DNA from 3 places in the Rhodococcus wratislaviensis genome. Region 3 is predicted to be linked to each of the others. Evidence: riboswitches for the same ligand, from Rfam matches in the RefSeq annotation. Region 3 holds a riboswitch; each other region holds the start of a gene.
The links. A riboswitch is a leader RNA that binds a small molecule or an ion and turns the genes downstream of it on or off. The one in region 3 is predicted to bind S-adenosylmethionine.
Positions count from the first base shown of each region.

Region 1: it holds a riboswitch for S-adenosylmethionine, as region 3 does, so the genes downstream of both, WKC72_RS29215 (bifunctional o-acetylhomoserine/o-acetylserine sulfhydrylase) here and WKC72_RS11785 (putative leader peptide) in region 3, are expected to answer to the same signal.
Region 2: it holds a riboswitch for S-adenosylmethionine, as region 3 does, so the genes downstream of both, WKC72_RS38785 (aminotransferase class V-fold PLP-dependent enzyme) here and WKC72_RS11785 (putative leader peptide) in region 3, are expected to answer to the same signal.

Region 1 covers NZ_CP150488.1:6,280,770-6,291,290, forward strand. Annotated here, with positions in the region: gene WKC72_RS29175 (succinate dehydrogenase iron-sulfur subunit) at 1-444, shown strand, start outside; gene WKC72_RS29180 (malate dehydrogenase) at 601-1,596, shown strand; gene WKC72_RS29185 (D-alanyl-D-alanine carboxypeptidase family protein) at 1,715-2,995, shown strand; gene yhjD (inner membrane protein YhjD) at 3,014-4,045, opposite strand; gene trpS (tryptophan--tRNA ligase) at 4,042-5,076, opposite strand; gene WKC72_RS29200 (exodeoxyribonuclease III) at 5,129-5,935, opposite strand; gene WKC72_RS29205 (MFS transporter) at 5,971-7,194, opposite strand; gene WKC72_RS29210 (NADP-dependent isocitrate dehydrogenase) at 7,394-8,617, opposite strand; SAM riboswitch class IV at 8,892-9,012, shown strand; gene WKC72_RS29215 (bifunctional o-acetylhomoserine/o-acetylserine sulfhydrylase) at 9,130-10,413, shown strand; gene WKC72_RS29220 (homoserine O-acetyltransferase) at 10,410-10,521, shown strand, end outside.
Region 2 covers NZ_CP150488.1:8,477,057-8,487,577, reverse strand. Annotated here, with positions in the region: gene WKC72_RS38815 (RNA polymerase sigma factor) at 1-209, shown strand, start outside; gene WKC72_RS38810 (agmatine/peptidylarginine deiminase) at 206-1,231, opposite strand; gene WKC72_RS38805 (nitrilase-related carbon-nitrogen hydrolase) at 1,228-2,226, opposite strand; gene WKC72_RS38800 (TetR/AcrR family transcriptional regulator) at 2,229-2,867, opposite strand; gene WKC72_RS38795 (cytosine permease) at 2,895-4,376, opposite strand; gene WKC72_RS38790 (mammalian cell entry protein) at 4,745-5,734, shown strand; SAM riboswitch class IV at 5,815-5,929, shown strand; gene WKC72_RS38785 (aminotransferase class V-fold PLP-dependent enzyme) at 5,981-7,276, shown strand; gene WKC72_RS38780 (putative leader peptide) at 7,281-7,373, shown strand; gene WKC72_RS38775 (hypothetical protein) at 7,423-8,049, shown strand; gene WKC72_RS38770 (flavin reductase family protein) at 8,055-8,564, opposite strand; gene WKC72_RS38765 (YbaK/EbsC family protein) at 8,744-9,217, opposite strand; gene WKC72_RS38760 (hypothetical protein) at 9,252-10,343, opposite strand; gene WKC72_RS38755 (TetR/AcrR family transcriptional regulator) at 10,468-10,521, shown strand, end outside.
Region 3 covers NZ_CP150488.1:2,600,778-2,610,592, forward strand. Annotated here, with positions in the region: gene WKC72_RS11765 (alpha/beta hydrolase) at 1-1,116, shown strand, start outside; gene WKC72_RS11770 (LppA family lipoprotein) at 1,113-1,652, shown strand; gene WKC72_RS11775 (HAD-IIA family hydrolase) at 1,674-2,468, opposite strand; gene WKC72_RS11780 (sulfite exporter TauE/SafE family protein) at 2,545-3,312, opposite strand; SAM riboswitch class I at 3,525-3,621, shown strand; gene WKC72_RS11785 (putative leader peptide) at 3,629-3,703, shown strand; gene WKC72_RS11790 (amino acid ABC transporter permease) at 3,849-4,829, shown strand; gene WKC72_RS11795 (amino acid ABC transporter ATP-binding protein) at 4,826-5,608, shown strand; gene WKC72_RS11800 (ABC transporter substrate-binding protein) at 5,646-6,617, shown strand; gene WKC72_RS11805 (GNAT family N-acetyltransferase) at 6,629-7,171, shown strand; gene WKC72_RS11810 (LLM class flavin-dependent oxidoreductase) at 7,168-8,229, shown strand; gene WKC72_RS11815 (LLM class flavin-dependent oxidoreductase) at 8,226-9,284, shown strand; gene WKC72_RS11820 (NtaA/DmoA family FMN-dependent monooxygenase) at 9,300-9,815, shown strand, end outside.

The DNA of each region.
Region 1 (10,521 bases), 3.7 Mb from region 3:
ATCACCGTCGAGCCCATCAAGGGCCTGCCGGTGGAGAAGGACCTCGTCGTCGACATGGAGCCCTTCTTCGACGCGTTCCGCGCCGTGAAGCCGTTCCTCATCACCACCGGCAACGAGCCCACCCGTGAGCGCATCCAGTCGCAGCACGACCGGGCACGTTTCGACGACACCACCAAGTGCATCCTGTGTGCCTGCTGCACCACGTCGTGCCCGGTGTACTGGAGCGACGGCAGCTACTTCGGTCCCGCCGCCATCGTCAACGCGCACCGCTTCATCTTCGACAGCCGTGACGAGGGTGCGTCGGAGCGTCTCGACATCCTCAACGACAAGGACGGCGTCTGGCGTTGCCGGACCACGTTCAACTGCACCGACGCGTGCCCCCGTGGCATCCAGGTGACGAAGGCGATCCAGGAAGTCAAGCGCGCGCTGCTCTTCGCGCGCTGACCCAGTTCTGCCGAGCACGTTCGCAGGGCGCCCCCGACCACATCCGGTCGGGGGCGCCCTGCGTCGTGTCCAACCTCACTGTCCGAGCGGTCCCACGGTGAAATCCCCGCGCTAGTGTCGAGAACAGATGCTCCCGACGGACAGTGAGGTTCACACATGGCGCAGTCGCCCAGTCCCGCAGTGGTCACGGTCACCGGAGCGGCAGGCAGCATCGGCTACGCGGCACTGTTCCGGATCGCTGCAGGCGCGATGCTCGGACCCGACACCCCGATCCGGCTGCGGCTCTTGGAGATTCCGTCCGCCGTGTCCGCTGCCGAAGGTACCGCGATGGAACTCGACGACAGCGCCTTCCCGCTGCTCCGCGACGTCGAGGTCCACGACGACCCGAAGCGGGGCTTCGACGGCACCGATGTGGCGCTCCTCATCGGATCGCGTCCCCGGTCCAAGGGCATGGAGCGTGGCGACCTGCTGGCCGCGAACGGGCAGATCTTCACCGTGCAGGGTCGCGCGATCAACCAGGTTGCCGCGGACGGAGTCCGGGTGCTGGTCGTGGGCAACCCGGCCAACACCAACGCGCTGGTCGCCGCGAACAACGCCCCCGACATCCCCGCGGAGCGATTCACGGCGCTGACCCGGCTCGACCACAATCGCGCGATCGCCCAGCTGGCACGGCACTCCGCCGCCGCGGTGAAGGACATCCGCCGCGTCGCGATCTGGGGTAACCACTCGAGCACCCAGTACCCCGACATCTTCCATGCGCGGGTCGGGGACCGGTCCGGTGCGGAGTTCGCCGCCGACCGCGAATGGCTCACCGGCGACTTCATTCCCACGGTCGCGAACCGTGGCAGCGCGATCATCGAGGCTCGCGGCGCATCCTCCGCGGCCTCCGCCGCCAACGCCGCGATCGACCACGTCCACGACTGGGTGCTCGGCACCCCCGAGGACGACTGGACCTCTGTGGCGCTGCCCTCCACCGGCGCCTACGGCGTGCCGGAGGGATTGGTGAGCTCGTTCCCGGTTCGCTCGGTCGACGGGTCGTGGCAGATCGTGGACGGCCTGGAGATCGACGACTTCTCACGGAAGCGGATCGACGCGTCGGTCGCGGAACTCGAGTCCGAACGCGACGCCGTCCGGGTCATGGGTTTCATCTGATCCGGCGTCCCCCTTCCGAAACGGTCGCGCGGACGTCACGAAAGCGTGTCGACACGCGTCCGTTTTCGGAAGTCGACCGGTCGTCGCATACGCTGCCTCTTCGATGATGTGGCGTCGAGTGTGTACCGCGGTCGTGTCCGGAACCCTGCTGGCCGGACTCTCGGTGAGTGCTGCCGGGGCCATTCCGCCCGCGGTGCCCTCCTCCCCCACCGCCACACCGTTCACCACCCCGAACACCGACAACTGCCCCAACCGGTCGGCCCCCGCGCCTGCGATCGACCTGTCCGAGGTACCCCAGCCGGGTGATCCGACACCGAGCGCCGTGTCCGTGCCCGACGAGCCGGTGGGCGGGCCGAAGCTGGACGAGTGCGGGGTGATCCTTCCCGACGACGCGCCGGCGCTACCCGCCGACATCGCGGCGTCCGGCTGGGTGGTCGCGGACATCGACACCGGCGACGTGCTCGCGGCGAAGGACCCGCACGGCCGCTACCGGCCGGCGAGCACCATCAAGATGCTGCTGGCTCTCGTGGCCCTGGGCGAACTCGATCTCGACAAGACCGTGACCGCCACCGCCGAGGACGCCGCTGTGGAGGGCAGCGCGGTCGGGATCGGCAAGAACGGTCAGTACACGAACCGGCAGCTGATGCAGGGCCTGGTGATGGCGTCGGGGAACGACGCCGCCCACGTCCTCGCCCGGCAACTCGGCGGCGACGCCGCGACGGTCGACAAGATGAACCACCTCGCCGACACCCTCGGCGCGCACGACACGAGGACCGCGACCCCGTCGGGGCTCGACGGCCCCGGAATGAGCAGCTCACCGTTCGACCTCGCACTCATCTTCCACACCGCGATGAAGAACCCGACGTTCGCGGAGCTCATCTCCACCGAGACGGTGCAGTTCCCGGGTTTCCCGAAGGACCCGGCGATCCCGGACGACCAGGACCGGCCCCCGTTCGCACTGGCCAACGACAATCAGCTGCTCTACAACTACGACGGGGCGCTGGGCGGCAAGACCGGATTCACCGACGACGCCCGCCACACGTACGTCGGCGGCGCCGATCACGACGGTCGCCGCCTGATGGTGACGTTGATGGGAGCCGAAGCCCAGCCGATCCGGCCGTGGGAGCAGGCGGCACGACTGCTGGACTACGGTTTCGCCCTCGACCGCGACGCCCAGGTGGGGTCACTCGAGGACCTGTATCCGGCCGAAGAGGGCTCCGCCGCGGTGCTTGCCGCTCCGCCGCAACAGGATTCGGCCGCGGCGACGAGTTCCGTCGTCGCGTCGGGTTCCGACCACCCCGACAACACACTGGCACTGCGGGCAGGTGTGGGGGTCGTCGGGGCGGCGGTCGTCCTCGTCCTCGTGCTCTGCGCGCGCCGGCTGTCCCGCAGGCGCTGACGGGCCGCGGCGCGCGGCTCAGCGCTTGTTGCGGGTGAACAGTCCCGACAACCCGAGCGCGACGACGGCGCCCGCACCGACCAGGGCGAGTCCCCCACGCACACCCGGGCCCTCGTGCACCTCGATCCGCGGGGTGATGACAGCCGGATCCGGCGGCGGCACAAAGGCGAGCGCGAGGCTGGCGCGGGTGGTCGCGGCCCACGCCGTCGAGAAGAGCAGCATCCGGCACGTCAGGTAGATGAACACGAGCAGACCGATGATCGGACCGAACGCCACCCCGGCGGGACCCGCCGTGACCGCCGAGAGGTAGATGGCACCCACCTGCTTGAAGATCTCGAACACCACGGCCGCCAGCAGCGCCCCCTTGAGGGCACTGCGGAACGTCACGGGTTCGCGCGGCAGTCGCGCGATCACCCAGGTGAACACCGCCCACGTCGCGAGAAGCGACACCACGGTCGACAGTGCGCGCAACCCGGAATCGATTCCGGGCACGTCGTCGAGGTTCAGCCACTCGACGACCGTTCGGGCCACGGGACCGCTGCTCAGCGCGGAGGCGCCGAGGGAGACCACCATCGCCAGCCCCAGCCCCAGCAGAGCGGCCGCGTCGCCCAGCTTGGTTCGCACGAATCCCTTCGACTCGCGCTGGCTCTCCCACATCGCCGTCAGCGCGTCGCGCAGGTTCGCCATCCACCCGAGTCCCGCGTAGGCGGCACCGAGCAGACCGAGAACGCCCACGCTGGCGCGGGAGGCGATCGCCGAGTCGATGACGGTGTTGAGCGTCTCGCCCAGACTTCCGGGAACGTTCTTGGTGATGCTGTCCTGCAGTTCCTGCAGCAACTCCGGCTGACCGGCGAGGACGAAACCGGCGATGGCGAACGCGACCATCAGGATCGGAATCAGGGCGAGCACACTGAAATACGTGATTCCCGCCGCGTAATAGTCGCCCTTCTGCTGCTGGTACCGCTGTGCGGCCCGCATCAGATGGTCGAACCAGGGGCGCGCTGCCCGCTGCCTGTCGAGAAAACTCGGTTCGTCAGCCACAGTGCTCATCCCTTCGGTGTCAGAAACCCAACCTTCTCGTACACGGCCGCCAGGGTCTGTGACGACACCTCACGGGCGCGGTGGGCACCGGCCGCGATGACACGATCGAGTTCGGCCTCGTCCGCGAGGTACGCCTCCACCTTCGCTTTCAACGGTGTCACGAACTCGGCGAGGACGTCGGCCGTATCGGTTTTCAGGTCGCCGTATCCCTTGCCCTCGTACCCGGACACCAACGTCTCGACCGGGGTGCCGGACAGCGCGGACTGGATGGTGAGCAGGTTGCTCACACCGGGCTTGGCCTGCGGGTCGTAGCGGATCTCCCGCTCGTTGTCGGTGACCGCGGACTTGATCTTCTTCGCCGACACCTTGGGGTCGTCGAGGAGGTTGATCAGCCCGGCGGGGCTCGGACCGGACTTGCTCATCTTCGACGTCGGATCCTGCAGGTCGTAGATCTTGGCGGTGCCCTTGATGATCTGGGCCTCGGGAATCACGAACGCCTTCCCGAACCGTGTGTTGAACCGCTGGGCGAGATCGCGGGCCAGTTCGAGATGCTGACGCTGGTCCTCGCCGACGGGGACCCGCTGCGGACGGTAGAGCAGGATGTCGGCAGCCATCAGCACCGGATACGTGAACAGGCCGACGCTCGCGTTCTCGCTGCCCTGCTTGGCCGACTTGTCCTTGAACTGCGTCATCCGGCTCGCTTCACCGAAACCGGTGATGCAGTTGAGGACCCACGCCAGCTGCGCGTGCTCGGGCACCTGGCTCTGCACGAACAGCGTGGCGCGGTCGGGGTCGATTCCGAGGGCCAGCAGCTGCGCCGCCGCGATCTTCGTGCGACGGCGCAGCTCCTTCGGGTCCTGCGCCACCGTGATCGCGTGGAGGTCGGGGATGAAGTAGAACGCGTCGAAGTCGTCCTGCAGAGGCACCCACTGCTGCAGAGCACCCAGGAAGTTGCCGAGATGGAACGAGTCGGCGGTGGGCTGGATGCCGGAGAGCACCCGCGGTTTCGCGGTGGGTTTCTGAGCTGCAGGGGTCGACATGAGTACTGATCTTTTCACGTGCGCCGTGACGACACGAATCAGATACCGGTCGTCAGCGGTACTGGACGGTGACCGGCGCGTGATCGGACCACCGCTGGTCGTAGGTTTCGGCGCGCTCGACGACGGCCTGCTTGGCCCGCTCCGCCAGTTCCCGGGTGGCGATCTGGTAGTCGATCCGCCAGCCGGAGTCGTTGTCGAACGCCTTCCCGCGATACGACCACCACGAGTACGGCCCGGCGATGTCGGGATTCAGCTGCCGGACCACGTCGGTCCAGTGCGCGTCCTCGGCGAACAGGGCCCCGAACCACTCCCGCTCGTGAGGCAGGAACCCGGAGTTCTTCTTGTTGGTCTTCCAGTTCTTCAGGTCGAGTTCGGTGTGGGCGATGTTCCAGTCGCCGCAGACCACGACGTGCCTGCCCGCCGTGGCGGCGGCCGCTGCGGTATCGGTGAGGTACCGGGCGAAGGAGTCCATGAACCGCTCCTTCTCTTCCTGCCGGGGCGTCTGGGCCTCCCCGGAGGGCAGGTACAGGCTCGCCACGGTCAGGTCGTCGAAGTCGGCCTCGAGGTAGCGGCCCGCGGTCGCGAACTCGTCGTCACCGTGGCCGACACGGAAGGCGTCGGCAGGTTTCCGGGACAGGATCGCGACGCCGTTGCGCCCCTTCGACGACGGTTCCGCCGACACCAGATTCCATCCGCCCTCCAGGGCGGGCGCGAGCGTCTCGGCGAGTTGCTCGTCGGACGCCCGCGTCTCCTGCAGGCAGACGACGTCGGCCTCCGTGCGCTCGATCCACTCGGTGAGTCCCTTGCGGGCGGCCGCGCGGACGCCGTTGACATTGACGGTGGTGATGATGTGTGGCACGGCAAGCACCGTAGCGGACGCGTACGACAGCGCGACTACCGAGACGAACGGGCGCTGCGGCGTTCCATCGCGACCGCCACGGTGAGAACCACGAGTCCCGCCACGGCGAGCAGAGCACCGACCGCGGCGGGCGCCGTGTAGCCGTAGCCGGCCGCGATCACGACGCCACCGATCCACGCCCCGAACGCGTTCGCGATGTTGAGGGCCGCGTGGTTGAGGGAGGCGGCGAGGGTCTGGGCATCGGCGGCGACGTCCATCAGCCGGGTCTGCAGTCCGGGAACCATCGACGCACCCGCCGCACCGACGAAGAACACCAGCAGCAGCGCCGTGTACGGGTTGTGCGAGGCGATCACGAAGATGCCGAGCAATACCCCGAGCGCCGTCATCGATACGAACAGACCGGGAATCAGCGCCCGGTCGGCGAGCCGGCCGCCGATCAGGTTGCCCGCGACCATGCCCAGCCCGTAGATCATCAGGGCGAGCGGCACAAGCGACCGCGACAGCCCGGCGACGTCGGTGAGCGTCGTGCTGATGTACGTGTACACGGCGAACATGCCACCGAACCCGACCATGCCGATGATGAGCGTCATCCACACCTGCGCGCGGCGCAGGGCACCGAGTTCGGTGAGGGGATTCGACATCCGCATGGCGGCGAGCGCGGGCACCCACGACCAGATCGCGCCCAGTGTCACCACACCGATCACGGCCACGAGCGCGAAGGCGCTGCGCCAGCCGAGCGTCTGGCCCAGCCACGAGGCGACGGGAACGCCGACGACGTTGGCCACCGACAGTCCCATCATGACGAGAGCGACCGCCCTGGCCCGCTGACCGCGGTCCGCGAGGTGCGCCGCCACGAGGGCCGCGACACCGAAGTAGGCGCCGTGCGGGAGGCCTGCCACGAACCGCGCGGCCATCAGCACGGCGTAGTTCGGCGCGAACACGGTGGCGGCGTTGCCGATCGTGAACGCCGCCATCAACGCGATCAGCAGCGTCTTGCGGGGCACCCGCGCGGTGAGCGCCGCGATGAGTGGCGCGCCCACGACCACACCCAGCGCATACGCCGAGATGACGTGCCCGGCCGTCGGCTCGGTGATCCCGAGACTCGACGCCATCTCGGGCAGCAGCCCCATCGCCACGAACTCGGTGGTCCCGATCCCGAAGCCACCGAGCGCGAGCGCAATCATGGCGAGCTTGCGGACGGAGGGATGTTGCGCGATGACACCGAGGTGCTCGGGGCGGACGGGGGTGGAAGTGCTCACAGAAGAACTTTCGACTAGGCAGAGATACGGCTACGCGGCGCACGGCGCCTCGTTGCGCAACGACCCACGTCGAAATTCTCTTCCCCGGATTCCGCTTTTCGCGCATCGAGCGACCGTGAGATGACTCACCCGGGGCCCGGAGACGCCGAACGGGACGCCCCGTGAGGGACGTCCCGTTCGTAACGCTGTGGCTCGGTGCCTACTGCTCGGCGATGGCCTTCTGGAGGTTGATGTCCAGCGCACCGAGGAACTCCTCGGTGGTCAGGTAGCCCTGGTCGCCGCCGACCAGCATCGCGAGGTCCTTGGTCATCTGGCCACCCTCGACGGTCTTGATGACCACGTCTTCGAGCTTCTGGGCGAAGCCGATGACGTCGGGGGTGTTGTCCAGCTTGCCGCGGTGCTCGAGTCCACGGGTCCACGCGAAGATCGACGCGATGGGGTTGGTGGACGTCGGCTTGCCCTGCTGGTGCTGACGGAAGTGACGCGTCACGGTGCCGTGTGCGGCCTCGGCCTCACACGTCTTTCCGTCCGGGGTCAGCAGCACGGAGGTCATGAGGCCGAGCGATCCGAAGCCCTGCGCGACGGTGTCGGACTGGACGTCGCCGTCGTAGTTCTTGCAGGCCCAGACGTAGCCGCCCTCCCACTTGAGCGCCGACGCGACCATGTCGTCGATGAGGCGGTGCTCGTAGGTGAGGCCTGCCGCGTCGAACTCCGGCTTGAACTCGGTCTCGTAGACATGCTGGAAGATGTCCTTGAACGCGCCGTCGTACGCCTTGAGAATGGTGTTCTTGGTCGACAGGTACACCGGGTAGTTCTGCTGCAGGCCGTAGTTGAGCGAGGCGCGCGCGAAGTCCTCGATGGACTTGGTGAAGTTGTACTGTCCCTGGACGACGCCGCCGCCCTCGGGGAAGTTCACCAGTTCGTGCTCGATCGGCTCGCTGCCGTCCTCGGGCGTGTAGGTGATCATCACCTTGCCGGGGCCGGGGACCTTGAAGTCGGTGGCGCGGTACTGGTCACCGAAGGCGTGACGGCCGATGATGATCGGCTTGGTCCAGCCCGGAACCAGTCGCGGAACGTTGGAGATGATGATCGGCGCGCGGAAGATCGTCCCACCGAGGATGTTGCGGATGGTGCCGTTGGGCGACCGCCACATCTTCTTGAGACCGAATTCCTCGACGCGTGCCTCGTCCGGGGTGATGGTCGCGCACTTGACGCCGACGCCGTGCTTCTTGATGGCGTTGGCCGCGTCGACGGTCACCTGGTCGTCGGTCTCGTCCCGGTACTCGATGCCGAGGTCGTAGTACTCGAGGTTCACATCCAGGTAAGGATGGATCAGTTTGTCTTTGATGAACTGCCAGATAATGCGCGTCATCTCATCGCCGTCGAGTTCGACGACGGTGCCCTCAACCTTGATTTTGGACATGGGTGCTTCGCGTCCTCCTAGGAAGTTTCCCTGGTTACACGGTTGCGGGCGCACTTTGTGAGTGGGTCCGCGAACGGTTCGCTTATCAAACGTAGACGGTCAAGGCGGCCCCTGGGGAGACCGCACCTAAACAAGACAAGCGTACTGCTATGCGAGCGGCTCGCAACATGTGGGGCGCACGACCCACCCCTACTCGCGGGTAACTTTTCCCTGCTAGCGGCCCTGATCGGTGCCGTTTCCGGTCGTTCCGCCTCAGCCGCTAAGATTCACTCCAGGTCATGAGTGCCAGCAACGAGCCCCGGCTAGCTGGCCGGCAACCCTCCACCGCGGTGGGGTGCCCCGGGTGATGACCTGGTTCCCTGATTCATACAACAGTCGGGTGACAAGCGCGGGTCCGACATCGGAGGTTCATGATGTGTTGTTGTTGTCGTAGATAGACCCCAGACAAGCCCTGCGCGCGAACGACCCAGCACTCCGTCCGCGCCTCGTCAGACCACTGGAGTAGACAGCACATGACCGAGAACTGGTCGTTCGAGACCAAGCAGATCCACGCCGGGCAGACGTCCGACGCGACCACCAAGGCGCGGGCGCTGCCGATCTACCAGACCACCTCGTACACGTTCGACAGCACCGATCACGCTGCCGCGCTGTTCGGTCTGGCCGAGCCGGGCAACATCTACACCCGCATCATGAACCCCACGCAGGACGCGGTCGAGCAGCGCATTGCCGCACTCGAAGGCGGCGTCGCCGCACTGTTGCTGTCCTCCGGACAGGCAGCCGAGACGATCGCGATCCTGAACCTCGCGGAGGCGGGCGACCACATCGTCTCCAGCCCGCGGCTGTACGGCGGCACCTACAACCTCTTCCACTACACGCTGCCCAAGCTCGGCATCGAGGTCTCGTTCGTCGAAGACCCCGACGACCTCGAGCAGTGGAAGGACGCGGTCCGGGACAACACGAAGGCGTTCTACGGCGAGACCATCTCCAATCCCCGCAACGACGTCCTCGACCTGCCCGGCATCTCCGGGATCGCGCATCAGCACGGACTCCCGCTGATCGTCGACAACACGGTGGCCACCCCCTACCTGATCCGCCCCCTCGAGCACGGCGCGGACATCGTGGTGCACTCGGCCACCAAGTACCTCGGCGGCCACGGCACCGCGATCGCCGGTGTCATCGTCGACGGCGGCACGTTCGACTGGACCCAGGGGCGCCACGGCAACTTCACCACCCCGGACCCGAGCTACCACGGCGTCGTCTACTCCGAACTCGGACCGCCCGCGTTCGCCCTCAAGGCGCGCGTGCAGCTGCTCCGCGACCTCGGTTCGGCGATCTCCCCGTTCAACGCGTTCCTCATCGCGCAGGGCCTCGAGACGCTGAGCCTTCGGATGGAGCGACATGTGTCCAACGCGACCGCCGTCGCCCAGTACCTGGAGGCGCGACCGGAGGTCGTATCCGTCGGATACGCCGGGCTCCCGTCGTCGCCCTGGCACGACCGGGCGAAGCAGATCGCGCCGAGGGGTGCGGGCGCCATCGTGACGTTCGAACTCGCAGGCGGCATCGACGCGGGCAAGAAGTTCGTCAACGCGCTCACCCTGCACAGCCACGTCGCGAACATCGGCGACGTCCGCTCGCTGGTGATCCACCCCGCGTCCACCACACACTCCCAGCTGACCCCCGAGGAGCAGGCCGCCAGCGGCGTCACCCCCGGACTGGTCCGCCTGGCTGTCGGCATCGAAGGGATCGACGACATCATCGCCGATATCGAGACCGGACTTACGGCGGCGGCATCTTGACCGTGAGCGCTGTACAGAACCTGCCCGTGGCGGACGGACGTCTCGGCACCATCGACATCGGATCGCTCGAGCTCGAGAGCGGGACGGTGATCCCGTCGGTGTCCCTCG
Region 2 (10,521 bases), 2.6 Mb from region 3:
CCGAGTTGGACGCACTCGCCGGGGAGCCGAGGCTGGCGCGGACGCACACCGTGCACGCGACGCGCGCCGACCTGCTGCGCCGAGCGGGCAGGCCCGCGGAGGCGAGAGCGGAGTACCGCGCCGCGATCGGCCTGGCGGCGAACGAACCGACCCGGCGATTCCTGGCGAGGCGGCTCGCGGAAGTGGACAGTGAGAACAGTGCCCGCTAGATCCGGCCGCGAGGCTGGTGCTGGGTGATGCAGTGGATGCCGCCGCCCCGCGCGAAGATCTGCCGGGCGTCGACCGTGACGACGCGGCGACCGGGGTAGACGCTCGACAGGATGTCGCGGGCGAGGGCATCGTGGGGGTCGTCGAAGCCGCACGCGATGACGCCGCCGTTGACGACGAGATGATTGATGTAGCTGTAATCCACCCAGCCCTCCTCGTCACGCAGGACCGTCGGGGCAGGCACCTCCACGATCCGCCACGACGCACCGGAACGGTCACGGCTGTCGGAGAGAACTTTCAGGATCTCGGCGGTCACCTCGTGGTCGGGGTGGGATCGGTCGCGCTGGGAGTGCACGAGAGCCACCCCGGGTGCGGGCAACGCCGCGACGATGTCGACGTGGCCCTTGGTGCCGAACTTCTCGGAATCCCGCGTGAGGCCGCGGGGGAGCCAGACGACGTGCTCGGCGCCGATCGTGCGCGCGAGTTCGGCCTCGACTCCCGCCGCGTCCAGGCCGGGGTTGCGCAGCGGGTCGAGTTGCACGGTCTCGGTGACGAGCACGGTGCCGTGACCGTCGACCTGGATCCCGCCGCCCTCGTTGACCATCGACGACGGGACCGGCTGGGCACCGGACCACCGGGTGACGGCCGCGCCGATCGACCGGTCGCAGTCCCAGGTGGCCCACTCCTGTTGTCCCCAGCCGTTGAACGTCCAGTCGACGGCACCGAGGCGGTCGTTCTCGTCGAGGACGAATGTGGGTCCGATGTCGCGCATCCAGGCGTCGTCGAGGGGAGCCTCGACCACATCGACGTCCGGGGACAGGTACTGCCGGGCGACGTCCCGGTCCGCCGGATCGACGACCATGGTGACCGGTTCGAATTCGGTGATCGCGTGGGCGACGGCCGTCCACGCGGTCCGCGCCTCGTGCGCGTCGTCCGCTGTCGCGGTCATCGAGGCCCCGAGGGGCGGGAACGCCATCCACACCCGTTCCTGAGGTTCGGTCTCGCTGGGCATACGCCAGGTCATGACCGGGTCTCCGCGGCCGATACGGTCGTCGGGAGCCCGTAGGGGTGCTCGTGGTCCACGGGATCCGTCAGCCGGGTGTACGTGTCCGGCCTGCGGGTGGTCAGGAACGGGAAGAGATCGAGCCAGTCCTTCCGCTGATCGAGGTCGAGATCGGCCACCAGGACCGCCTCCTCGTCGCGGGGCGCCGACACGAGCACCCGGCCGTACGGGTCGGAGATGAACGAGGAACCGTAGAAGTCGATGCCGCCCTCGTTGCCGCAGCGGTTCGGGACCACCATGAATGTGCCACTGGTGATGCCGTTTCCGACGATCACGTGCTGCCAGATCGGCTGGGTGTCGAAAGACGGGGCGCTCGGCTCCGACCCGATCGCGGTGGGGTAGACGAGGATCTCGGCGCCGCCGAGTGAATACATCCGCGCGACTTCGGGGAACCACTCGTCCCAGCACGTCGGCAAACCGAGTGCGGCACCGTTCAGTTCGGCGGGGCGGTAGACGGGATAGGCGTCGTCGGCGGGACCGCCGCGGAAGTAGGTGTCCTCGTAGTAGCCGGCGCTGACGGGGATGTGCAGCTTGCGGGTCCGGGAGAGCAGTTCACCGGACGGGGACACGAGGATGGCGGTGTTGAAGCCGAGACCGTCCGGGCCGTCGGCTCGTTCGTAGAGGGAGGCGTGGACGCAGACCCCGTGCCGGGCAGCGGCGGCGGCCGCGAAAGTGTAGGTGGGCCCGGTCGTGAGGTTCTCGGCGTCGCGGCCGGGGGTCCCGGTCGCGCGGGTGTCGGCGGGGTACTTCGACAACGTGAGTTCCGGCAGGAACACCACGGCAGCGCCGAGGGCGGCGGCCTCGCCGATCGCGTCGGTCAGCTCGGTGCGGAGTGCGTCGGCATCGGGACGCCAGCGGTGCTGCACCAGCCCGACCCGCAGCGGCGTGCGGGCGGATTCGGTGAAGCGCGCCGGTGAGGACGGAGCGGGCAGTGCGGTGATCGTGCGAATGGTCATCGTTATTCCTTCGGTCTGGATGTGATGGGGGTGTCGGAAATGTGGTGGGTCGGATCGGAGTGGTGGGTGGGCTCGGACATCACGACGTCGATCGCGCCGAGCAGATGGGAGCGGGCGTCCTCGGTGGAGATCTCCTTGCAGAGCCACCGCCCGGACAGGCCCTCCACGAGGGCGGTCATGGTGACCGCGGTGCGCCGGGGGTCGAGGGAGGGGGCGATCTCACCGGTGCCCTGCGCCTGCGCGATCGCGTCGGCGATTTCCGACACCCACGCGGCGGTGGTCCGTGCGAGGGGCTCCCGTAACGCCTCCTCGTACACGGCGGATGCGCGTAACTCGTTCCAGGCCAGCGAGTTCTCCACGACCTCGGGACGGTCCTGGATCTCGCCGAGGAGGGAGCGGGTGAGGCGGTCGCGGGCGGAGTCGCCGGATCCCTCGCCCTCGCCGCGGTAGGCGCGGGCACGGTCGTTGATGTAGTTCAGGGCGGCCTCGAGGAGGCCGATGCGATCCTTGAAGTGGTAGTACAGCAGGCCCGGCGACACGCCCGCGACCTCCGCGACATCGTTGACGCGAAGCCCGCGGATGCCTCGTTGGGCAATGGCCGTCGCGCTGGCCTTCAGAATCGCATCGCGTCGCTCGCTCATCGGTGAATCTCCTTCGGTCGTGTCGTCCTAGGACGTCGGCGCCTCGACCGGGGCCACGTGTTCGGGCCACAGTCGCAGCGCGACGAGGTAGCCGGCCACGGCGATGGCCGACGATCCGACAAGACTGACATCGACACCGTGCGCGATGTCGGCAAGGGGCCCGGAGTACAGCGAGGTGTCCACGGCGAGGACGCCGAAGACCGATCCGGCCGCCCAGGGGATGACGGCGCGCAGATTCCAGCCGCCGGTGAACCAGTACCGCCCACCCTTGCGGCCCAGGTTGAAGACCTGGAGGTCGACCGCGTCGTACTGCCCTCGCCTCGCAACCAGGAAACCAGCGACGTTGATCGCCACCCACGGCGCGGCGAAACCGTTGAGCACCAGGGTCATCGCGGTGATCGAATCGACGGCGTCGACGACGAAGACACCGATGTAGAGCAGGGCCACCGCGAGCGCCGACGTGATCAACGTGGTGTGGACGCGGCGCAACCGGGGGATCAGAGCCTCCAGGTCGAGGCCGCTGGCGTAGACGTTGAGGACGCCCTGGCCCAGTCCTCCCGCGAGTGCGACGAGGACGATCGGCAGCACGTACCAACCGGGCGCCTCCGCCACCAGGTCGGCAACGTAGGAGTCGCTCAGCGTGGTGAACGTCGACGCGGTGAACGATCCGAAAGCTGCCGTCAGGAACAGCCCGAAGAAGATACCTGCCATGGTGGCCGCGACGATCGAACGGTCGCTGAACCGCACTCGGGAGATCCGCCTGCTGTAGTCGCCGAGCGTCGGGGCATACGACAGCGGACCGCCGACGGCGAGCACCACGGCCAGAATCCAGGTGGGCCAGAATCCGCCGAGGAGATAGTCGCCGCTGCCCGCTCCGCCGTCGAAGCGACCCGCGAATGCGAAGACACCGAGCAGGAGCAGCGCGGCGACGACGGGCAGCACGAACTTCTGGAGCGCGACCACCGTGCCGTGGCCGAACAGCGCGACGGCCACGATCTCGGCGGCGATGATGCCGTAACCCAGGGCGAGCATGCCGTTGTCGACCGGCGTGCCGAGCAGGCGGTGGGCGGCCGCGATCAGCGCGTCACCCGACGTCCAGACCGCGATCGCGGCGTATGCGAGGGCGAAGAGCAGGGTGAGCCCCGAGCCGATCATCCGTCCGCTCACTCCGAAGTGCGCACCACTCGACACGGTGTTGTTCGTGCCGGTGCGCGGGCCCAGAAGTGACAGAGGGGCGATGAGGAGCGTGCCGAGTCCGATGCCGACCGCGCTGGCCGCGATCGCACTGCCGAACCCGAGTCCGAACGTGATCGGGAGCCAGCCGAACACGATCACCGAGAACGCCAGGTTGCCGCCGAAGAACACGGCGAGCATGTTGAGCGGTCGCGAATCGCGTTCCGCTTCGGGGATGTACTCCACGCCGATCGTCTCGACGTGTCCGAAACGGTCCTCCGGCGGGGAGGGGGCGGTGTCGTCGAGGGGCGTCGTCGGGTCGAGATTCGTGGACACTGCGGACCTCACATTCTCGGCGGAGGTGACCGTCATCACGTCCTGTTGAGTACCGAAGATATTCCAAACTGAAAATTCAGTCAAGACCTGCGCGTGACGTGCACCACCGCGGGTGGTGCGGAGTTTGCGCTGCTACGGCTACCGGACTAGATATATGTGTAACTGTTCGTCTCATGTATCCCTCTGCCATCGGAGTACCTGTGCCTGTCGCTGCCATCAACAGTCGTTTCGCGAATCGGTGCCGGCTCGCCGCAGCGGGGACGGCGTTCGCTCGACGCGGGATCGAGGGTGGACGGTGAGGTCGCCGCTCGTCCGGTGGCAGCTGATCGGATTCGTTCTCGTGGCCCTCATGGGCCTCGTCTACGTGGGTGCGACCCGGCATTCCCGCGTCCGCGAAAGCCCTCGTGGCGAACAGGTCGGCGATCGGCGAGCAGTACGTCGACCTTCAGCCCGCCACCGATCGCGGGCCGTTCCTGGCGAACGGGTCCCGTATCGCCGCCGAGGATGCGTCGACGCCGGTGCCCGTCGAAGAGTTGCTTGCCGGCACGCAGGGGTTGACGGAATCCGTGCCGATCGACGCGCTCCACACGGTCGTGACGGAACTCGGCGCGGCGTTCGACGGCAAGGGTGAAGACCTGCAATCGCTCGCGGATTCGTTCTCCGGGCTGTCGGCATCGGGCGCCGAATCGCTCGATCGGACAATGGCTTTGGTGCGCGACAGTCGCGCAGTGCTGGACACGCAGTCCGAACAGTCCTCTGCAATCAGGGATTTCAGTGCCGACCTGGACTCGCTTGCGGATCGGCTGCGCAGCAGCGACCCCGACGTCCGGCGGCTGATCGACAACGGAAACTCGGCGAGTGATCAACTGGGGCAACTTGTCTCGGCGGTCGCACCGAGTGTCACGACGAACCTTGCCAACCTGTCCGCCACGACGAAGGCGATCGCGGTGCAGGCCACGGCCCTGCAGACCCTGTTCGTGTACCTGCCGGGGGTGGCGGCGGCGTCGTCGACCATTGCGCCCGGCGACGGAACCGTTCACCTGGGCCTGGTGGCCGAGACCAACAATCCGCCGTCGTGCACCGTCGGCTACGAGGGCACCCAGGCGATCCTCGAGGAGATGAAGCGGAAGGACCCGAACTTCGACGACACGCAGCAGGACTTCCCGCAGAACACCGCGGCGTCCTGTGCGGCTCCGCAGGGCAGTCTCACCGGCGTCCGCAGTGCGAACCGGATCGTGTTCGGCGACCCCGCCACCGTGCAGCCGTGGGACTCGAAGCCGAAGAAGGACCCGAACAGGCTGGACCTCAACCCGATTGCGAACCAGCTCGCCCCGCTCCTCGGGGTGACCCCGAACTGACGCGGGTTCTTGCGCCCGGATGCCGGATCCTCCCGGGTTCGGGTTGACAACCGCGCGTCGATCCTGCAATCTTCGAAACAGGTCACGAGTACCAGCGTCAAGCCCCGGCTAGCTGGTCGGCAACCCTCCACCGCGGCGGGGTGCTCCGGGTGACGACCAGGCTGAGGTTCATACCGAACCCGGCAAGCGCGGACTCCGAGAGGGCACCGACCCTGCGACGAGTCCCTGACTACGAGGGATGTCGTGATGACTGCTGTATTGACCGCTGACGTGTGTGTTGCCCCCCTGGCCCAGGTTTCGGGCTCCGACCTGCGGGTTCCGCTCGTTCAGGGCGGCGACTGCGCCTACGTCAACTTCGACTACGCCGCCAGTGCCCCGGCGTTGGCGCAGGTGACCGACCGAATTGCGGCACTGCTTCCGACGTACTCCAGCGTGCACCGCGGCGCCGGCTACGCGTCGCGAGTGTCGACCGAGTGCTACGAGAAGGCCCGCGACTCGGTCGCCCGGTTCGTCGGAGCGGGCGAGGACCAGGTGGTGGTCTTCACCCGGAACACGACCGACTCGCTGAATCTGCTCGCCGGCTGCGTCCCCGGCAGCACCGTGGTCCTCGACATCGAGCATCACGCGAACCTGCTGCCGTGGAAGAACTCTCGCGTCGTGAGGGCGGCGGACACGCTGGACGAGACGGTCCGCCTGCTCGTCGCCGAACTGTGCTCCAAGCCCACCGCCCTACTCGCGGTGACGGGTGCGTCCAACGTGACCGGCGAGGTGCTGCCCATCGCCACCCTCGCCGAGGTGGCGCATCGTTGCGGCGCACGGATTCTCGTCGACGCCGCTCAGCTTGCACCGCACCGCCGCATCGATGTCGAAAAGTGGGGCGTCGACTACCTCGCATTCTCCGGACACAAGTTGTATGCCCCCTTCGGCTCGGGCGTGCTGGTCGGCCGCCGGGACTGGCTCGACGCCGCCGAGCCCTACCTCGCGGGCGGCGGAGCAGTCCGGAACGTGACCGTCGAATCCACCCAGTGGGCGCCCGCCCCTGCCCGGCACGAGGCGGGAACCCCCAACGTGCTCGGCGCGGCGGCGCTCGCCGCCGCGTGCGATGCGCTGTCCGAGCTGGACTTCGGCACGGTGGCCGAACACGAGGCGGCGCTCACCGGCCGGCTCCTCGACGGCCTCGGCTCCGTCGACGGCCTGGAGTTCCTGCGGCTGTGGTCGGACGCCCCCGACACCGTGGGGATCGTGACGTTCACGATCGACGGGTTCGAGCCGGGAGAGATCGCCGCCTACCTGTCCGCCGAACACGGAATCGGAGTTCGCGACGGGCGTTTCTGCGCCCATCCGCTGCTGGGACGCCTCGGCAGGCCCGACGGCGCCGTGCGGGTGAGTGTGGGTCTCGGAAGCTGCTCCGAGGACGTGGATCGGCTGGTCGACGCGGTGCGCACTCTGGTGGCGGGGCGTCGGAGCTGGACCTACGCCAACGAGAGCGGCCAGTGGAATCCGGTGCCGGAGACACGTTTTTCGCAGGACGCGCTAGTATGACCGCATGGCATCGCAGGCTGGGAGCGCAATGATTGCTCACTGGTGCCGTCGGCATGTCGATCTGTGCCGAACCGCCTCGGGTATGTGTTCGAGCTGACCGTTCTTCCAGCTCCGTTTCATTCACACGTCATTCCCGAGGAACCCCTATGTCTCGAGACAATGCCTTCGTTTCCCGTCCCCTCCGCGTCGCCGTCGAACTGACCGGATCGGGCCACCACCCGGCGGCCGAGGGCGCCGCAGGCACGCGGCCGATCAACGGTGCGGACTACTGGGTGGACCTGACCGCCGACTCGACGGATCAGCTCGACCTCACATCGTTCCCGCCGAACGTCGTTCGGATCCGGGCATCCGATCTGCGTGAGGCGCAGCAGGAACGCGCGCGGATCCGCGCCGAACTCGTCGCCGACGGTCGCGACCCCGACGGCGTCACCGTCCTGGTGGACCTCGAGGTGCTCATCGCCGGAGAGGCCCGCGCCGCACGCAAGGAGCTGGCCCTCCTCGACAGCGCCCTGGAGACACCGCGTGCTCCGGTGTCGTTGCAGTACATCGGAACTCCGGTCGGCCTCGCCGGACTCATCGCCGACATCCAGGCGGCAGGCGTCGCCGACGGTGTGACCCTGCTGCCGCTGTCGCTGCCCAGGGTTCTGGAGCAGCTCGTCGACGGCACCCTCCCGTGGCTGGAGGAGCGCGGTCTCGTCACCTCCGCCGACGCCGTCGACGAAGCGCTGCGTCGCTTCGAGCTCCCCCTCCGCGAGCGGGTGCTGGCGTCCTGACCAGGTCAGCTGCCGTTGTTCGCTGAGCCGAGCGGAGTGGGCCGGTAGTACCGGCCTTCGTGATACAGCAGGGGAGCCGAAGCGGAATCGTCGTCTGCCTCGGCATGGACGCGGGTGACGAGGCCGATGACGAGCGTGTGATCGCCGACGGGAATCAACTGGTCCACGATGACCCGCAACCAGCTGGGAGTTCCGTGGAGGACCGGTTCGCCGGTGTCGAGTCGCGCCCAGAGGGACACGTCGGCGAACCGCTGGTCGGCGCTCCGGGAGAATCGCTGAGCCAGGTGCTGCTGGTGCTCTCCGAGAAGGTGGATCACCAGCGAATCCGCGGAATGAAGTGCATCGATGCTGGACGAGGTGTTCGCGATGTTGAACGACACCAACGGCGGGTCCAGTGAGACGGAGGAGAACGAGGACGCGGTGAAGCCGACCGGGCCGGACCCCGAGTCGAGGGTCACGATGGTGACCCCGGCCGGGTGACGGCGGAGGGCTGCGCGGTAGTCGTCCGCGCAGATTCCGGGGGCGAGTTGAGGGTCGCGGGGGAGGTCCGAACCATCGACGGTTTCGGCGTTCTCGGCTCTGTCGGACAAATCATTCTCCGGGTCGGCCCGTCTGGGCACTGTGTCATTCTCGTTCACGTCACTCTCGTTCACGAGATCTGACGTCAACTATAGGGGCGTGGACCGACCGGGATTCAGTCGACGTCGATCGCCAGGCCCGCGGTGATCCGCACCAACTCCGAGAACGACGTGCGGAAGACGGTGTCCGGGTGGCCGGCGGCCGCCCACAGTTCGGCGTACTCGGACAGGGCGTTGTCGACGTACGTCGGAAGGTTCGTGGGATGTCCGAGCGGGGCGATACCCCCGATCGGCTGGCCGGTCGCGATCCGCACCATGTCGAGGGGTGCCCGGGTCAGATTTCCCTGCAGTCGCTTGCCCGTGTTCGCCAGATCCACCTCGTGCGCCCCCGACACCAGGAGCAGGATCGGATCGTCGTCCAGGAGGAACACCAGCGACTTGGTGATTGCCCCGATATCGACCCCCAGAGACTCCGCCGCCTCCGCCGCGGAGTGGGTGGAGTCGGGCTGGGTCACGATCACCCCGTGGTGTCCTCGCGCGATCAGAGTCTCGGCGACATGCGCGGCGTGGGGGTGCAGGGGCGTCGGCATGAACCAAGAGTAGGTCCATTCCTCCGGTACGACATCAAGAAGCGTCGTCCGACACGACATCGGAACGGGGCGTAGTCGATTCCGGCTTCCGGAGGCGCCGGACGGTGAACCCGAACAGCAGTCCGAGCCCGACCGCCGAGTAGAGCGCGAGGGCGAGGGCGGGCTGCCCCAGTCCGACGTCGTCGAAGTACACGATGCTGCGAATTCCCTCGGTGCCTGCGCCCGGGGTGATCCAGCGTCCGATGGCCGCGTAGAAGGTGGGGATGACGTTCGAACCGAACGCACCGCCTGCGCTGGGATTGCCGAGAATGACGAAGACGGCGATCGCGAGGGGCACTGCGAGGACGCCGACCGAGGCGCGCAACCCCAGCGTGAACACGGCGGTGCCGAAGACGACACCTGTTCCGAGAAGCCACAGCGGGAACCAGTGGCCCGCGAACGTGCCGAGCACGTGAGTGGTGATCAGGGCGCCGAGGGCACCGGACAGCACGGCGTACCCGAACAGGACAGCCGTGTGCACGGAGGCCTGACGCAGGGTCCGCGGGGCGCCGATGAACAGGCCGATCGCCGCCGCGAGCAGGTAGCCGCCGACCACCCATCCGACCGCCAGATAGAAACCGGACAGTCCGCGGTTGTCGTGCGCGCCTACCGGAATTTCGTCGCGCACCGTGAACTGGCGACCTTGGCTGTTCTCCACCTCCGCGAAGACCGATTCGAGCGCGCTGGAGATCGAGCTGCCGCCTGCACTCGCCGTGATCAGGGTGTCGGGGCCGACGGGATTCATGACGAATGCGCCCTGGATCTCACGGTCGTGGAGGAGTCGCCGGGCTTCCGCGGTGTCCGAGACGACACAGCCGCGCAGCGGCCTGCCGTCGATTGCATCGAGCCGGTCGGCGACCTGCTGGTCCGTGCCTGCGGGCAGTCCCTCCGCCGCGACGACACCGATCTCGATGTCGCGGGGCGTGGGCTGATGGAACGCGGCCACGTAGCTGAGGATGAAGCCGAGCTGGAGGAGGAGAACGCCGAAGACCAGCGCGACCATCACCCTGGGAGCGCCGTACTTCGACACCGGACTGTCGTGGTGCACGGGAGCCGGGGTGGGGGATTCGCTGTCGGTCATGGTCATCGGACGTCCTCGATCCTTGTCGATACCGTAGGTATTGAATACCCTAGGTATCGTGACTGAAGATCGTCAACCGGACAGTCGTCACACCGAATGGGCGCCGACGACGCGTCCCGGTCGTGATGTCGTGCGTCAGCGCCTCCTCGACGCGGCGGCGGAGGAATTCGCGGAGCGGGGCTTC
Region 3 (9,815 bases):
GACAACCGCGCGTACTGGGACGCCCTGCCGGCAGCCCAGCGCCGCGAGGTGATCGAGCAGCATCCCGAATGGGTGGGAAATCGCGACGGCATCCCGTCCGCGGTGCGGCACGAGGCGAACGTGACCCGGTTCGACGACGAGCGGTCGCGGTGGGAGACGGAACGAGACCGACTCCGGGACAGGCTGGACCACACCATGTTCGGTGGAACATTCACCGACGACGACGCCGAACTGTGGTACGCCGAGCAGAAGTTGCGGGACCTCGACAACCTCGAGGAACTCGTGCGCGCTCACCCGGACGGCAGGCTGATGTTGCTCGACCTGCAGTCGGGTGAACGGACGATGACCGCATTCGCACTCGGCGACCCGGACACCGCCGACCACATCTCCGTCACCACACCGGGCATCGACACGACCGTCGCCTCGCTGCGCGGGATGACCGAGGAGGCGGCGGCGCTGAAAGCCGAGACCGAACGGCAATTGGACCTGGCCGGCCGCTCGAGCGATTCGGTGTCGACGATCGCGTGGCTGGGGTATCAACCGCCGACGACCACCGGTCCGGGCAATTTCGATGTGCCGTTCATCGACCAGAATCTCGGGCGTGGATGGCTCGTCGATTCCTGGCAGTCCGACCGCGCGACCGCGGGTGCACCGAAGCTCGCCGCGTTCTACGAGGGCCTCGACGTCGCCTCGCGGACGCCCGATCCGCACATCACCGCGCTCGGCCATTCGTATGGTTCGTACACCCAGGGCCTGGCCCTGCAGGACGCGGGACCGCGGCAACCGGTCGACGACGCCGTGTTCTACGGGTCGCCCGGGTTCCACGCGAACGACGAATCGGATCTCGGTTTGACACCCCGGCACGGGTTCGTGATGCGCGCACACGACGACCCCATCACCGTGGCAGACGGGTTCGGCAGGCTCGGCCCCGATCCGGTGCAGACGGACCTCGAACAACTGTCGGTGCGCGAGGCGTCGACCCCCGACGGCGTGCAGCGGGAAGATGCCAACGGGCACAGCGAGTATCCACGGCCGAGCGGCAACGGAGAGTTACGGACGTCCGGATACAACATGGCGGTGATCATCGCGGGCATGCCGGAACTGGCGATCCGGTGAGGGTCCGCGGCGAATGGGCAATGACGGCGGTCGCCGTGATCGGCGCGGCGATCCTGACGAGCGGATGTGGTGGCGTGACGGACAACCCGTACAACTTCAGCGACGACGAGATCGCTGCGGCGGCAGCGAGCCTGAGCGGCCGGCCGACACTCGCGGTCACCGAGCGGCAGGTCACCGATGCGCTGGTGCGGATCAGCGAGGCCGTCGCTGCGATAGCACCGGACGTCCGGTGGCGGTGGCATCGCGAACGCAGCCAGGGCGGCGGGTGCCCGGGACCGTATGCGTACACGGAGGGGCTTTCCGTCACCACGCAGGTATTGCTGTCCGACAACCCGATCGGCGACGCCGACTGGCCCGCCGTGCTGACCGCGGCCCGTGCGATCGCCACCGACGCCGGAATGGACCGGCTCGACGTGCACACCGACCGACCCGGACGCCACGACGTCACGTTCGCCGGTGGGGACGGGAACCGGATCACGTTCGGGACGTACCGGGCAGCGGCCATCAGGGGCATCACCGGCTGCCGCCACCCGTGAGTACTTGTTAACGTCCCGCGGTTAAGAAGTACTCACGGGCGGCGGAGCCGCATCGCCGCCGAACGGATCCGACGTGCGGCCGACCAGATCGGCGACCGATTTGAGCACCGCGGTGGGGCGGTAGGGGAACAGTTCCACCGAATCCCGCGTCGAAATTCCGGTGAGGACGAGGATGGTCTGCAACCCGGCCTCGAGCCCGCAGACGATGTCGGTGTCCATGCGGTCGCCGATCATCAATGTGTTCGCGGAGTGCGCGCCGATGGCCCGCAGCGCCGAGCGCATCATCAGCGCATTCGGCTTGCCCACGTAGTACGGGTCGCGACCGGTGGCCCTGCTGATCAGTGCCGCAACGGATCCCGTGGCCGGAAGGGAACCCTCCCGGGACGGCCCGGTGGGGTCGGGGTTGGTGGCGATGAAGCGAGCGCCCCTCTCCACCAGACGAATTGCGGTGGTGATGGCCTCGAAGGAGTAGGTGCGGGTCTCGCCGAGGACCACGTAGTCGGGATCGTTCTCGGTGAGGACGTACCCGATGTCGTGCAGCGCGGTGGTGAGCCCGGATTCGCCGACGACGTACGCGCTGCCGCCCGGACGCTGGCTCGCCAGGAACGTCGCGGTGGCCAGGGCGGACGTCCAGATCGATTCCTCGGGAATGTCCAGGCCGGTGCGGAGCAGACGGGCGCGGAGGTCGCGCGGAGTCCTGATCGAATTGTTGGTTAGCACGATGAACGGGGTACCCGACTCCCGGAGTTCGGCCAGGAACAGGTCGGCCCCGGGGACCAGGTGCTCTTCGTGGACGAGAACGCCGTCCATGTCCATGAGGTAGGTCCAGCCCGGGTGCTCTACGTCGTTGCTCACCGACTCAGTATGAGGGAGTGGCAGGGTGCATGCGCGACTATGCGAGCAGCCGGAACAGACCGATGAGGCCGACGACGACGATGGTTCCCCGCAACGCGGTGGGCGACAGCCTGCGGCCGTAGCGGGCGCCGAGGACGCCTCCGAGTAGCGAGCCCACCGCGATGAGGCCGGCGGCCGCCCAGCTGATCCGGTCGAAGGCCACGAGCGTGTACGCGGTCGCGGCGACGACGTTGACGATGAGCGAGAGCAGGTTCTTCGCGCCGTTCATCCGTTGCAGGCTCTCCGGCAGGATCGCGCCCATCACGCCCATCAGCAGGATGCCTTGCGCAGCGGTGAAGTATCCGCCGTACACGCCCACCGCGAACGTGCCGACGGTCAGCAGGGTGAGGCGCGCCGGGCTCAGGCCCGCCTCGTGGCTGCCGCGCTGCTTCGCCCAGGCCTGGATCTTCGGCTGCAGCACCACCAGGATCAGGGCGAGGATCAGCAGCACCGGGACGACGAGTTCGAACACAGTTTCGGGCAGGTGCAGCAGTAGCCACGAGCCGAGAATCGCACCGCACAGTGACGCCGGGATCTGCCACCGCAGCCGCGGTCCCTGCCCGGCCAGTTCCCGCCGGTACCCCCACGTCCCGGACACGCCACCGGCGACCAGGCCGATCGCATTCGACATCGTGGCGGTCACCGGAGGGAACCCGAATGCCACCAGGGTGGGGAAGGTGATGAGCGTGCCGCTGCCGACGATGGCGTTGATCGCGCCCGCGCCTACGCCGGCTACCAGGATCGCGATGACTTCGAGTGGTGTCACCGAGGCGACGTTACAAGGGCCTCCGGAGGCCCGGCAGCCGGGTCGCACCACCGTGGAGATGCAGGGCTGCAAGCCCCATTCAACCGCATGGATCTCCGTCTGTCAGTACTTCTGCGCACGGTGATTCTTGCGAGCGATCGTCACCATTTCCCCTGTGTCGCAGGGAAATACCCCGTGTTGACGGGTCCCGGGAATGCGGCTAGTGTTCGCTTCAACCATCCAGAGCGACCGAGAGACCTGGCTCGTTGACGTCGCAGCAACCCTTCCGAATTCTTCGGGTGCGGGTGCTACCGCCGGGATCGATGGAAGGCAGCACATGAACTACCTCGCGCGTCCTGCGTGGCGCAGACGGCACATCGACCTGTGCCGGACCACCTCCTGCCACTGTTGACGGGGTCTCACAGCACGCTCCCCGGGCATTTCGCCCGGTGAGCGCCTGACGCGCGCCCGCATCCCGCGGAAGACGCGCCCTCCTCCCGTCCCGGTTCCAGGTGAAAGGCCGCCTCAGTGATGTCTGTCGTAAGTGGTGAGGGAGCGTGAGCGCCCCCGTCCGGGCGCGTTCGGCCGCGCCCCTCGAGTCAGTGCCCTCCGGCGACGGGGACGCCGCGCTGGAAGTGGCGCGGAGGTGGCATCCGTGGCGGTGGATCGTCAGCGCCGTCGTGCTGGTACTACTCGCCCAGTTCGTCCACGGCCTCGCCACCAACCCGGGGTGGGACTGGGCCACGTTCGCCAAGTACTTCACGGCCGGCTCCGTGCTGCAGGCCCTGTGGATGACGGTGAAGCTGACGCTGTGGGGGACGATCCTCGGATTCGCACTCGGTGTGGTGCTGGCGGTCAGCCGCTTGTCGCACAACCCGGTGCTGCAGGTGATCGCCTGGGTGTACATCTGGGCGTTCCGATCGATTCCGCTGATCGTGCAGCTCCTGTTCTGGTTCAACATCACGTACCTGTATCAGACTCTGTCGCTGGGCATTCCGTTCGGCCCGGGCTTCTTCACGTTCGAGGTCAACGGCGTCATCAGCGGCTTCACCGCCGCCGTCATCGGTCTGGCCCTGCACCAGGCCGCGTACTCCGCCGAGATCATCCGGTCCGGCATCATCTCGGTGGACCACGGGCAGATCGAGGCGGCGCAGTCGCTGGGCATCCCGCGCCGTCGCCAGTTCTTCAAGATCGTTCTGCCCCAGGCGATGCGCGGCATCCTGCCGAACGCCGCGAACGAGGTGATCAGCCTGTTCAAGGGCACCTCGATCGTGTCGACGATGGCGATCGCCGAGCTGTTCTATCAGGTTCAGGTGATCTTCGGCCGCAACGGCCGCGTCGTGCCACTGCTGATGGTCGCGACGATCTGGTACATCATCCTGACCACGCTGTTGTCGATCGGCCAGTACTACGTCGAGCGGCACTACGCGCGCGGATCGGCTCGGGCACTGCCGCCGACTCCGTGGCAGAAGCTCACCCGGAAGTTCGCCGAGATCCGTGACGCCGGTGTCTCCGTACCGAGAGGTGCCACGAAATGACAACCGAAGCCCATCCGGCGGAGTACGCAGTGGAAGTTCGCGGAGTCCACAAGTCCTTCGGCGCACTCGAAGTCCTCCAGGGTGTGGACCTGCTGGTCCGCAAGGGCGAGGTGACGGTGATCCTGGGGCCGTCGGGTTCCGGCAAGTCCACGCTGCTGCGCACGCTCAACCACCTGGAGAAGGTCGACCGCGGCACCATTCGCATCGACGGCGACCTCATCGGTTACCGGCGCAAGGGCAACAAACTGCACGAACTGCGTGAACGCGAGATCCTGAAGCAGCGGTCCCGGATCGGATTCGTGTTCCAGAATTTCAATCTGTTCCCCCACCTCACGGTGCTGGAGAACGTGATCGAGGCGCCGGTGTCCGCGCAGGGCCGCGACCGGGCAGAGGTCGAGGCCGAGGCGATTGCGCTGCTGGAACGGGTCGGCGTGGGCGAGAAGGCCCACGAGTACCCGCGGCAGCTGTCCGGCGGCCAGCAGCAGCGGGTCGCGATCGCCCGGGCCCTCGCACTGCGCCCGGCGGTGATCCTGTTCGACGAGCCCACGTCGGCCCTCGACCCGGAACTGGTCGGCGAGGTCCTCGCCGTGATCAAGCAACTGGCTCGAGACGGCGCGACCCTCGTGATCGTCACCCACGAGGTGGGCTTCGCGCGGGAGGTCGCCGACACGGCGGTCTTCATGGACGCCGGCGTCGTCGTGGAACAGGGCCCACCCTCGCAGGTCATCGACAACCCGCAGCACGACCGCACCGCAGCATTCCTCTCCCGAGTTCTCTGATTTCCCACACCTCGGTGTGGATCCCCGAAAGGCACACATGTCCACCGCACGGTTCCGTACGAAGATTCTGGCCTCGGCCCTCACCACCGTCGCGCTGCTCGCCGCCGCGTGCGGGGGCGGCGACGTCGAGGACGAGGGATCGGGGCCGACCTCGGCCGCCGGTTACAACCTCACCGCAGACCAGAACCGCATCACCACCGACGAGGTCGAGTCGATCGCCGCGAAGGTTCCCCAGCAGATCCGCGACCGCGGCACGCTCATCGTGACGGGCAGCGCCGGTTCCGCCCCGCCCCTGCGCTTCTACGCCGACGACGACAAGACGCTCATCGGCTCCGAGACCGACTTCGCGTACCTGATCGGCGACGTTCTCGGGTTGAAGGTCGATCTCCAGGCCGCGGACTGGGCGCAGAACTTCGTCCGCATCGATTCGGGGGAGGCCGACGCGTTCATTTCCAACGTCACCGTCACCGAGGAGCGGAAGGAGAAGTACGACTTCTCGACGTACCGCCTCGACACGGTCGCGTTCGAGACGAAGAAGGACAGCGGCATCCAGATCAAGGAGCCCAAGGACGTCGCGGGCCTGAAGATCGCGGTCTCCTCCGGCACCAATCAGGAAGCGCTGCTGGTGAAGTGGAGTGAGCAGAACGTCGCGGCGGGGCTCGAACCCACCGACATCACCTACTACCAGAACGTCACCGACTACTACCTGCCACTCGCGTCGGGCCGGATCGACGCCTACTTCGGGCCCAACCCGTCGTCGTCGTTCCACGTGGCGCAGGCGGGGGAGAGTGAGATCGCCGGAACGTTCTCGGGGGCGGGCGACGCCCTCCAGGGTGAGATCGCCGTGCTCACCAAGAAGGACAACGGCCTGGTGACCGCCGTCAACGAGGCAATCAACCACATCATCGAGAACGGCACGTACGCACAGGTTCTCGACCGCTGGAACATCGCGAGCGAGGCAGTCGGCACGTCGGTCGTCAACCCGCCCGGACTCCCGAAGACCAGCTGACAGGAGGACCAGTGACCGAGAGGACCGAATCCGTGCAGACCGTGTTCGTCGACCAGGCAGATCCACTCGCCGCGCCGCTGCTCGAAGAATTGGCGATCGAATACAGCACCCGGTACGGGCGCACCCGCAACGAGATCTACGACGATCTCAGCACGTATCCGGCGGAGGAGTTCGCCGCGCCGGGTGGCGCGTTGCTCGTCGTCGTCGAGGGCGGGACATCGGTGGCGGGCGGAGCCTTCCGCCGCTACGACGACACGACGGCCGAACTCAAACGGATCTGGACCTCGTCGGCGCACCGCCGCCGCGGCCTCGGACGAATCGTGCTGCGGGAGCTCGAGGCCGAGATCGTCCGGGCCGGCTATTCCCGCATCTTCCTCACCACGGGCCCGCGGCAGCCCGAGGCGGTGGCCCTGTACCTGGCCGCGGGGTACACGGCGCTGTTCGATCGCTCCCTCCCGCCGCAGGACGTCGGAATCCACGGATTCGAGAAGGTCCTGCACACCCCTAACGCTCTGCCTTCCGCCTGGGCCGCAAAGGAGTACGAGTCCGTATGAAGTTTCTGCTGATGAGCCTGATCACTCACCAACCGGATCCGGTGACCGGGGAGAGGATCAGCACTGCGGCCAGGCTGCAGGAGGTCGTGGAGTCCGCCGTCCTCGCCGAGCAACTGGGGTACGACGGGTTCGCCGTGGGCGAGCGCCACGAGCATCCCTTCCTGTCCTCGTCCCCACCCGTGGTGCTCAGCGCCATCGCGGCGCGCACCGGCACGCTGCAGTTGTGGACCGCGGTGACCACGCTGAGCCTGCTCGACCCGGTCCGCGCGTTCGAGGACTACTCGACGCTGGACAACCTGTCGGGCGGCCGGCTGCAGCTCATCATCGGGAAGGGCAACGGCACCGCGCAAGCGGAGCTGTTCCACGTCACCCCGGACGACCAGTGGGACCGCAACCGCGAAGGCTACGAACTGTTCCGGCAGTTGTGGGAAAGTGAGGACGTCACCTGGGAGGGCGCGTTCCGGCCGTCGCTCGCGCACGCTGTCGCACTGCCGCGCCCGCTGCAGCGACGGATCCGGATCTGGCACGGCAGCGCGACGAGCAAGGAATCGGTGGATCTCGCGGCCCGCTACGGTGATCCGATCTTCTCGGCGAACGTCACGTATCCCATCGACTCGTACGCCGAACTCGTCCGGCACTACCGCGAACGGTGGACGCACTACGGTCACGATCCCGCCGACGCCCTCGTCGGCGCCGGAACCGCCGGGTTCTACGTGACTCCGAACTCGCAGGACGCGCTCGACGTGTGGCGTCCCATTCACGCCGCTCGCCTCGACTTCGCCCGCAGGGCAGGACTTCCGGTCGTGTTCGAGACCGTCGAGGACTTCGTCGAACGCAGTTCCGCACTGATCGGCAGCCCGCAGCAGGTGATCGACAAGGTGCAGCGCTACCACGAGCAGTTCGGCCACGAGGTGATCCACCTGAGCGCCGACCGCGTCGGCACCGACAAGCAGCACCGCGAGAGCCTGGAGCTGTTCCAGGCCGAGGTGGCACCCGCGCTGCGCGAGACCATTCCGAGCCGCCCCCTCGCGGCCCGCACCGAGGAGGAAGACGCATGAGCCTGGTTCTGGGCATCGAACTCGACGGCGAGGGTGCGCATCCCGAAGCCTGGCGCCGAGCCGCGCACACACCCGACCGGTTGCTGACCGGGCGAACGGTGGCGGACCGGGTCGCGGCGGCCGAGAACGCGGGTTTCACGTTCGCCTCCTTCGATGATTCGCTCCTGCCTCCCGGCGCCGGCGGGGGACCCGTCGGCCGGATCGACGCGGTGAACCGCGCGGCGTTCGTCGCCGCGACCACCAGCACGATCGGACTCGTACCGGTCGTCGGCACCACGTATGCCGAGCCGTTTCACACGTCCTCCCAGCTCTCGACGCTCGACTACGCGTCGCGCGGTCGCGGTGGCTGGATCGCAGCACGCGACACCGACCCGCGGGTCGCGAGCGCACTGGGCCGGGCCGAGGTCACCGCACCCGCCGATCTCGTTCAGGAGGAACGGGACGCGATCACCGTGGTCCGGGACCTGTGGGATTCGTGGGAGGACGACGCGGTGATCCGCGACTACGCGACCGGACGTTTCCTCGACCGCGACCGAGTGCACTACCTCGACTTCCAGGGCGAGACGTACTCGGTGAAGGGTCCGGCCATCGTGCCGCGACCACCGCAGGGGCAACTGGTGGTGTTCGGCCGTGCGGGGGACACCGATCCGTCGCTGGTCGACGTGGTGCTGGTGTCCGGACCGACAGTCGAGGACACCGTCGAGGCGGCCGTGCGCGCAAAGGCAGGCGGGGCGGTACTGGTGTTCGCGGAACTGGACGTCGCGCTGGGCGCGTCGCCGCCTGCCCCGCCGAGCGGACGGGTGTCGTTCGCCGGCGATGCCACCGGGCTGGTGGACCTGTTGCGGACCCTGGATGCGCACGTCGACGGCGTGCGCCTGCATCCCGCCGTCGTCGACGAGGACCTTCCGGTGCTGGCCCGGTTCGTGGTTCCGGCGCTTCTCCGTGCCGGCATCGCCCACCGTCCAGTTCCCGGTTCGACCCTGCGCGGCACGCTGGGCCTCGACCGTCCCGTCACCCGATTCCAGGCCGAGCGCCTCGAACACTCCTCTCGCTGAAAGGTTGTGGAGAACATGACCGACAACTCGTACGCCCGACCCGGCGCCCAGGTGCACTTCGGTGTCTTCTTCCAGGGCGTCAACCACACGACGATCTGGTCGGATCCGTCGAGCGGATCGCAGATCGACTTCGAGACGTTCCGGCGGGTGGCACTGACCGCCGAGCGCGGCCTGTTCGACGCCTTCTTCCTCGGTGAGGGCCTGCGCCTGCGGGAACAGGAGGGCAAGATTCTCGATCTCGACATCGTGGGCCGCCCGGACGCGATCACCCAGCTCGCGGCGCTCGCCGGCATCACCCGGCACATCGGGTTGGTGGCCACCCAGAACACCACCTACAACGAGCCCGCCGACCTCGCCAGGCGGCTGTCCGGGCTGGACCTGCTGTCCGGTGGCCGTGCCGGCTGGAACGCGGTCACCACGGACAATGCCTGGACCGGTGAGAACTTCCGGCGCGGCGGCTTCCTCGATCACGCGGACAGGTACGAGCGGGCCGGGCAGTTCCTCGACACCGCCCGGGCGATCTGGGATGCG